Regions from separate parts of the Mesobacillus sp. ABV4_180 genome, predicted to be linked through region 2. Evidence: a T-box and tRNA genes for the amino acid it is inferred to sense, from the RefSeq annotation. Region 2 holds a T-box; the other holds one or more tRNA genes.
The links. A T-box is a leader RNA that pairs with one kind of tRNA and senses whether it is charged. The one in region 2 lies ahead of trpS (tryptophan--tRNA ligase), so its partner is inferred to be a tRNA-Trp.

Region 1 (4,059 bases), 260 kb from region 2:
GCTTTACTGTAGCCTGATATTGAATTTTGGTACAGCTTGTACAGGATAGGTAGGAGCCTGAGAAACCGGAGCGCCAGCTTCGGTGGAGGCGTCGGTGGGATACTACCCTGGCTGTATTGAAATTCTAACCCGCGCCCCTGATCGGGGCGGGAGACAGTGTCAGGTGGGCAGTTTGACTGGGGCGGTCGCCTCCTAAAGAGTAACGGAGGCGCCCAAAGGTTCCCTCAGAATGGTTGGAAATCATTCGCAGAGTGTAAAGGCACAAGGGAGCTTGACTGCGAGACCTACAAGTCGAGCAGGGACGAAAGTCGGGCTTAGTGATCCGGTGGTTCCGCATGGAAGGGCCATCGCTCAACGGATAAAAGCTACCCCGGGGATAACAGGCTTATCTCCCCCAAGAGTCCACATCGACGGGGAGGTTTGGCACCTCGATGTCGGCTCATCGCATCCTGGGGCTGTAGTCGGTCCCAAGGGTTGGGCTGTTCGCCCATTAAAGCGGTACGCGAGCTGGGTTCAGAACGTCGTGAGACAGTTCGGTCCCTATCCGTCGTGGGCGCAGGAAATTTGAGAGGAGCTGTCCTTAGTACGAGAGGACCGGGATGGACGCACCGCTGGTGTACCAGTTGTCTTGCCAAAGGCATCGCTGGGTAGCTATGTGCGGACGGGATAAGTGCTGAAAGCATCTAAGCATGAAGCCCCCCTCAAGATGAGATTTCCCATAGCGCAAGCTAGTAAGAACCCTGAAAGATGATCAGGTTGATAGGTCAGAGGTGGAAGCGCGGTGACGTGTGGAGCTGACTGATACTAATCGTTCGAGGACTTAACCAAATAGATCATTCGTTCTTCTTGAATTCTTCTTACACATTATCTAGTTTTGAGGGAATAAAGTTTTTTGCGAAAGCAAAATAACTTTCAAAAATTTCTCTTGCAAAATGCATAAAAAGCAGTATAATAGATATTGTCTTGAAAAAAAATGTCTGGTGGCGATGGCGAGAAGGTCACACCCGTTCCCATACCGAACACGGAAGTTAAGCTTCTCAGCGCCGATGGTAGTTGGGGGTTTCCCCCTGTGAGAGTAGGACGCCGCCGGGCAGGATGCATTTTCCATCCAGTTTCTCAGATACGGATCGTGAATCCAAGTCGCAGAAATATTGATTATTCCGCAGTAGCTCAGTGGTAGAGCACTCGGCTGTTAACCGAGCGGTCGTAGGTTCGAATCCTACCTGCGGAGCCATTTGGAGAGCTGTCCGAGAGGTCGAAGGAGCACGATTGGAAATCGTGTAGACGGTTACCGCTGTCTCAAGGGTTCGAATCCCTTGCTCTCCGCCATATAAACTTTATACATGGCCCCTTGGTCAAGCGGTTAAGACACCGCCCTTTCACGGCGGTAACACGGGTTCGAATCCCGTAGGGGTCACTTGATTTTTTCACAACAATGGAGGATTAGCTCAGCTGGGAGAGCATCTGCCTTACAAGCAGAGGGTCGGCGGTTCGATCCCGTCATCCTCCACCATAAAAACTTTATTACCGTCGCGGGGTGGAGCAGCCCGGTAGCTCGTCGGGCTCATAACCCGAAGGTCGCAGGTTCAAATCCTGCCCCCGCAATCAATGAGTTATTTTCAAGTAATATACTTGAAAATACTTTGGTCCCGTGGTGTAGCGGTTAACATGCCTGCCTGTCACGCAGGAGATCGCCGGTTCGATCCCGGTCGGGACCGCCATTTGTGGCTCAGTAGCTCAGTCGGTAGAGCAAAGGACTGAAAATCCTTGTGTCGGCGGTTCGATTCCGTCCTGAGCCACCATATATGCAAATCTGATGTACCAGGAAACATGATGAAATGGCTTTTTTAAAACTTGAAATCATGTTATAATGGAGGGGTAGCGAAGTGGCTAAACGCGGCGGACTGTAAATCCGCTCCCTCAGGGTTCGGCGGTTCGAATCCGTCCCCCTCCACCATTTTACAGGGGTATAGTTTAAAGGTAGAACGAAGGTCTCCAAAACCTTTGGTGTGGGTTCGATTCCTGCTACCCCTGCCAATTTTATAATGGCGATTGTGGCGAAGTGGTTAACGCACCTGATTGTGGTTCAGGCATTCGTGGGTTCGATTCCCATCAGTCGCCCCATTATAATCACAAAATTAATATTGTTGCATACAATATATTGGGCTATAGCCAAGCGGTAAGGCAACGGACTTTGACTCCGTCATGCGTTGGTTCGAATCCAGCTAGCCCAGCCATTTTGCGGAAGTAGTTCAGTGGTAGAATACAACCTTGCCAAGGTTGGGGTCGCGGGTTCGAATCCCGTCTTCCGCTCCAAAATGTTCGGCGGCATAGCCAAGTGGTAAGGCAAAGGTCTGCAAAACCTTTATTCACCGGTTCAAATCCGGTTGCCGCCTCCACTAGATTTCTAGTGTGAGCAGTAAGAAAGATCAATTTAATATGCCGGTGTGGCGGAATTGGCAGACGCGCACGACTCAAAATCGTGTTCCTTCTGGAGTGTCGGTTCGACCCCGACCACCGGTACCACTTTTAATATAAACAGGATAACCTGTTTTCTTTATTTTCAAAGATATGTATGCGGGTGTAGTTTACTGGTAAAACCTCAGCCTTCCAAGCTGATGTAGTGGGTTCGATTCCCATCACCCGCTCCATACATACGTGACTAACGCAGCATTTCGTTTCTCTAAAACGAAGTGTTGCGTTTTTTCTTTTTACGAATTCAATTGTAAGTATGTAATTGAACTAAAAAGTTATATAAAAGATTGATTGTTAATGGGTTCTGATTGTCGTTGAACAGAAAAAGGATGCATCAGCATCCCACAATTTTATACGTGCCTGTTCCACCATGGATTTGGGTGAACATGTTCATCAGTGATTCCGTCATTTTTTTCTTGTCTTCGTGAGTAGAAGATGGTCTTAAGTAAACGATTTGAAGTGCGTTTGTCGTACTTTCTGTAACCGAGGTTCTTGCCGAATCGACGAAAGGGCTGCCGAAGGGGCCTTCGTCATCAGCAGAGACGATCAAGTTGCCTAAGTTATTTGTCCTTCCGTTCAGTCCAGCGTATTCTTCGCTTTCATCTCCAATTTTGATTGTTACATTCCCATGCAATTTATCACTGTCATAGACTCCTATTGGTGTCTGGTATTCTAGTGAGAAGAAATTATTTAAGTCGATTGCGCTATGTATCGGCTGCAGATAGTTTTGCTTTGTTACCCGCCGGTAAAGAGCTTCGGCTGAGTGTCTGTATCGATTGGGATCCTTTCCGGTAGTTTTGAATATGGCGCGCCATTCCTTGATGCCTTGGAGGTCGGTTATACTCTTTTCCAAAAGGTCAAAGTAAATTGATTCCTGGAAAAGCTGTAGCCTGCCTTTCAACATTTGCGGAGAAGCGCCTACCTGGATATCGTTGTATTCGATGATTCCTACTGAAAAATCGGGAATGAGATCGCATATTGAGCTTGTAACTTGAATTTCCATTGATTCCACCTCCAAAACTGCTTTAAAATAGTTTATCATAAAAGTAATTTACTTTTAAATGTCAGGATTTATATAGATATCAAATTGGAAAGGAGGAACTACCATGGATACCTTAAGCTTGAAACGGGATATCATTGCTTACAGCAAAACGATTGGGATTGATAAAATTGGCTTTGCTGCCCCGTCTGCTTTTGAGGAAATGAAAATCCGATTATACAGACAGCAGGAACTTCAATATCAATCCGGGTTTGAGGAAAAAGACATTGAAAAGAGAACGGAGCCTGCCCTGATTTTTGAAAGTCCTAAGTCAATTATCTCTATAGCCTTGGCTTACCCTTCAAAGATGAGAACAACAGTGGTCAGCAAAAAGGGGGAAAGAAGAGGGATCTTCTGCCGTGCATCATGGGGAACTGATTATCACACTGTGCTTCGAGACCGGCTGCAAAAGCTCGAGGCGTATATAGCTGAAAAGGTTCCTGATGCCAGGTTCAAGTCAATGGTCGATACCGGGGAACTGGTTGACAGGGCTGTTGCTGAACGGGCTGGCATTGGCTGGAGCGGAAAGAATTGTTCAATCATCA
Region 2 (4,059 bases):
TAGATCATAATCCATAGCGTTGTCACGCTCTAGACGTACTGCGAAAGGAACGCTTTCTAGCTTGATTGTCAAACCAGGAAGGTTAGTTTCTAATTGGTTCTTGATGTAAGCATCAGTCTTCTTAGCTGCTTCAGTGTCTCCACCAAGGTAGCGAAGTTCTAACTTATCTACGCCAAGTTCTTTAAGTCCAGTTTCCCAAGCTTTCTTAGCTTCTTCAGCATTGAAAGTAACTAGGTCGCCGTGCTTTTCACGGAAATCTTCACCGTCAAGTGTTACGAAGTCTTTTGGTACAAAGTAGTTTGCAGCAACTGAACCGTTGTTCAGGATGCTAGCAGCAAGGTCTTCTTTGTTGAAGCCCATTGCAATTGCTTTACGGATGTTTACGTTAGCAAGAGCTTCATTCTTCTGGTTCATCTTGATCCAGAATACAGTAGCTTCCATCCAGCTAAGCATACGATCGTCGCCTTCGTAAGAAGGAACGATGTCAGAAGAAAGTAATCCAGTCATATCTGTTTCGCCAGCTTCAAAAGCGTTTACAGCAGAGTTAGAATCTTTTACTACGTTTACAGTGATTTTTTCAAGCTTAACTTGATCAGCATTGTGGTAGTTAGGGTTCTTTGTTAGTACCCACTCTTCCGCGTCAGTGCTCTCCCAAGTTTCCATTACGAATGGACCGTTGTAAAGTAAGTTTTCAGCATTGCTAGCAAAAGCTTCGCCTTTCTCTTCAACAAACTTCTGGTTTTGAGGATAGAATGTTGGGAAAGCGAAAAGGTCTTGCCAGTAAGCGATTGGCTTTTCAAGAGTTACTTCTAAAGTCTTGTCGTCAAGAGCTTTAACGCCAAGTGTAGTTACATCGTAAGGCTTTTCCTTAGATCCAGCTTCTGTAATTTCTGCTGCACCCTTGATTTTGCCGCCCATCATGTATGGACCATATGGAGAAGCAGTCTTAGGGTCGATTGCGCGCTGCCATGCAAAAACGAAATCGTGAGCTGTTACAGGCTCTCCGTTAGACCATTTTGAATCAATAAGTTTGAAAGTGTAAACAAGGTTATCATCGCTGATTTCTGGCTCGCCATCTGCAAGGGCAGGAACTGGCTTGTGGTTCTGGTCAAGGCGGTAAAGACCTTCACCTACGTTGTTTATGTAAGTGAAACTTGTAGAACCTTCAGCAAGAACGGTGTCCATAGTTGGAATCGCAGAAGAATCCAACATTCTTAATTCTTGTGGTACATTAGCAGTTTCTTCGCCTGTTGTACCTTCGTCACCAGGCTCCTCTTTTCCAGTATTCTTATCTCCGCTGCATGCAGTCAGAAATAGAGAGAATACTAGAGTCAAAACTAAAAGCAATGAAAATTTCGACTTTTTCAAAGTTATGTCCCCCTCTTTTTTGTTGTTTTCTGAAAACTTTTTACATTCCCTATTATACATAGATTAATTTAAATGTTCAATATTTTTACGAGAAAAATTTACAACTTTGAAACAATAGTAATAAATTTCCTTAATCATATGTGTTATAATGGTGACTTATAAGCGTTTCTTCTATAAAATCAATGTAATTTCCAATGTAATATTTGATTTATTTGGACGGTATATGCGGAAAATTGCTTTTATGAAATAACAATTTAAGGGAGAAATAGAAAAATGAGTAAAAGAGTTGGGAAAATTTTTATTGGAGTATTAGGATCGCAAACGTTCGTTTTAGTTCTATCTCTTATCTATTATCATGGACTTTCTTTGCTCAACTATATTAATATTTCTTTTTATATAGCAAGTATTCTGCTTTTTTCATCCTTATTGCTATACACAGTTAATTCAGGATTCTTTGATACGATGTCCTATTCTTTCCGCACAGTCTTTGCAGGCAAGGAAGAAAAAAAGAAGACTTTCGAAGAGATGACACCATTATCCGAGATGATCACATTCAATGCCCATCCCCTGCTCATCACTGGACTTTTGGATTTCATCCTGATGCTTTCTGCGTTATATGTATATTACCTGTAAAAAATCAGCTGTCGTCCCTTGCTAATTGACAGATATTTGATTATAATCGTTTTTAATAAATCTTAATGCTTCATAAAAGCAATGATGAAGAATAGTACACTTGTTTAAGGCTTTCAGAGAGTTTGTGGGTGGTGGGAACAAACAGCCTGGCATTTGGAATGGACTTTTGAGCTTCTGGTTTGAATTTTAGTAGAGCCAGGCGTAATTCCTGCGTTAAAGGAATCCATGCTTAATCGGCATGGGTAAAGTGACTCATTATTGAGTAATTAGGGTGGCACCACGGACCATTCGTCCCTACTGATGTAGGGACGAATGGTCTTTTTTATGCTTTTTCCCCAGTTTATATGGAAAGAGTACGATATTTACTTATTTACAGGAGGCGTTTTACATGCAAACTATTTTTTCCGGTATTCAGCCAAGCGGTACCATTACACTCGGAAACTACATTGGCGCAATGAAGCAATTCACGGAATTGCAGGATGAGTATAATTGTTATTTCTGTATTGTTGACCAACATGCGATTACTGTTCCTCAGGACCGAATGCAGCTTCGCAAAAATATTAAGAGCCTGGCAGCGTTGTACATTGCTTCCGGCATTGATCCTGAAAAGGTTACTCTTTTCATCCAGTCGGAAGTTCAGGCACATGCTCAGGCGGGATGGATGATGCAATGTGTCGCCTATATCGGCGAACTCGAAAGAATGACCCAGTTCAAGGATAAATCACATGGGAAAGAAGCTGTTTCAGCTGGACTTTTAACCTACCCGCCACTTATGGCAGCTGATATCCTTCTTTACGGAACGGATCTTGTGCCTGTCGGTGAAGACCAGAAGCAGCACCTTGAACTTACAAGGGATCTTGCTGAACGATTCAACAAGAAATACAATGACATTTTTACCATTCCTGAAGTACGGATTGCCAAGGTTGGGGCAAGGGTAATGTCACTGCAGGATCCATTGAAAAAAATGAGCAAGTCAGATCCAAACAGCAAGGCATTCATTTCGATGCTGGATGATCCAAAACAAATTGAAAAGAAAATCAAAAGCGCTGTGACCGATTCTGAAGGAATCGTGAAATATGACAAAGAGAATAAGCCTGGAATTTCTAACCTGTTATCTATTTATTCAATTTTAACAGGCATGCCAGTTGCTGATATTGAAGCACAATATGATGGAAAAGGATATGGAGATTTCAAAGCTGACCTTGCGAAGGTTGTTGTTGATGTCATTGAACCGATCCAGAAAAAATACTTTGAATTGATCGATTCTCCAGAACTTGATGAAATTCTCGACCGTGGTGCTGAAAAAGCCAACCATGTCGCGAACAAAATGGTCAAAAAAATGGAGAATGCGATGGGGCTAGGCCGCAAAAGAAAATAAGCATAATAAGAGCTGACTTTCAGGTCAGCTTCTTTCATGCTTACGCACAAAAAGAGAGCTGATTGATCTCAGCTCCTAATTTACTTTTGGACCGTGCTCCATCTCCCACAGTTTTTCGAAGAATGCCTGTCCTTTTATTAAATTTTCACAGAATTTCTCATGCTTTCCTGACCAGCCGAACTTAGTTTCTTCATATAATTGTTCCCACACATCTTCAAACGAGCGGCGTTGTATTTCTTCATATAATTCTGGTTTCCATTCAGTGAACCAGTATCGGACTTCTGCTACGTTTTTCGAAGAATTAAGCTGATCCATCGCCATGAACAACAATTGCTTCAATTGTCTTTCCTTTCGCGTCAATCCCCGCATTAAATCCGGAGAAGGCGATAAAATATGAAAATCCTTCAGAGCAGTTTGGTCATTGAATCCGTACTGAATGATATCCTGGTTTTCGATCATTTCATACACCAGCTGTTCCTGACGCGGAATCAGACGGCTCTTTCGAATCGGGATATTATAGCCAATTGTATCAACAGCCAGGATCCCTGTACCATCTGAAACAACGAAACAGTAATCAAGCTGTGTACGTTCATGGTTCTTCCTCAAGTATGCCTTGCGGTAAATGTCATCAAGAAGCTGTTGAGGCAACTCTGATAAATCATTTTCAATGTAATTAAATA

Region 1: it encodes a tRNA-Trp, which carries the amino acid that the T-box ahead of trpS (tryptophan--tRNA ligase) is inferred to sense. The anticodon was not compared.

The regions. Positions count from the first base shown of each region.
Region 1 is NZ_JBSWTJ010000001.1:3,647,590-3,651,648, reverse strand. Features, by position in the region: rRNA gene ACXAEA_RS18695 (23S ribosomal RNA) at 1-828, shown strand, start outside; rRNA gene rrf (5S ribosomal RNA) at 977-1,092, shown strand; tRNA gene ACXAEA_RS18685 (tRNA-Asn) at 1,160-1,234, shown strand; tRNA gene ACXAEA_RS18680 (tRNA-Ser) at 1,238-1,329, shown strand; tRNA gene ACXAEA_RS18675 (tRNA-Glu) at 1,346-1,417, shown strand; tRNA gene ACXAEA_RS18670 (tRNA-Val) at 1,438-1,513, shown strand; tRNA gene ACXAEA_RS18665 (tRNA-Met) at 1,532-1,605, shown strand; tRNA gene ACXAEA_RS18660 (tRNA-Asp) at 1,646-1,721, shown strand; tRNA gene ACXAEA_RS18655 (tRNA-Phe) at 1,727-1,802, shown strand; tRNA gene ACXAEA_RS18650 (tRNA-Tyr) at 1,873-1,957, shown strand; tRNA gene ACXAEA_RS18645 (tRNA-Trp) at 1,964-2,037, shown strand; tRNA gene ACXAEA_RS18640 (tRNA-His) at 2,049-2,124, shown strand; tRNA gene ACXAEA_RS18635 (tRNA-Gln) at 2,163-2,237, shown strand; tRNA gene ACXAEA_RS18630 (tRNA-Gly) at 2,242-2,316, shown strand; tRNA gene ACXAEA_RS18625 (tRNA-Cys) at 2,325-2,399, shown strand; tRNA gene ACXAEA_RS18620 (tRNA-Leu) at 2,442-2,526, shown strand; tRNA gene ACXAEA_RS18615 (tRNA-Gly) at 2,578-2,651, shown strand; gene ACXAEA_RS18610 (B3/B4 domain-containing protein) at 2,810-3,478, opposite strand; gene queG (tRNA epoxyqueuosine(34) reductase QueG) at 3,582-4,059, shown strand, end outside.
Region 2 is NZ_JBSWTJ010000001.1:3,384,101-3,388,159, forward strand. Features, by position in the region: gene ACXAEA_RS17360 (peptide ABC transporter substrate-binding protein) at 1-1,368, opposite strand, end outside; gene ACXAEA_RS17365 (DUF3899 domain-containing protein) at 1,642-2,001, shown strand; T-box leader at 2,074-2,300, shown strand; gene trpS (tryptophan--tRNA ligase) at 2,390-3,379, shown strand; gene ACXAEA_RS17375 (DUF3603 family protein) at 3,455-4,059, opposite strand, start outside.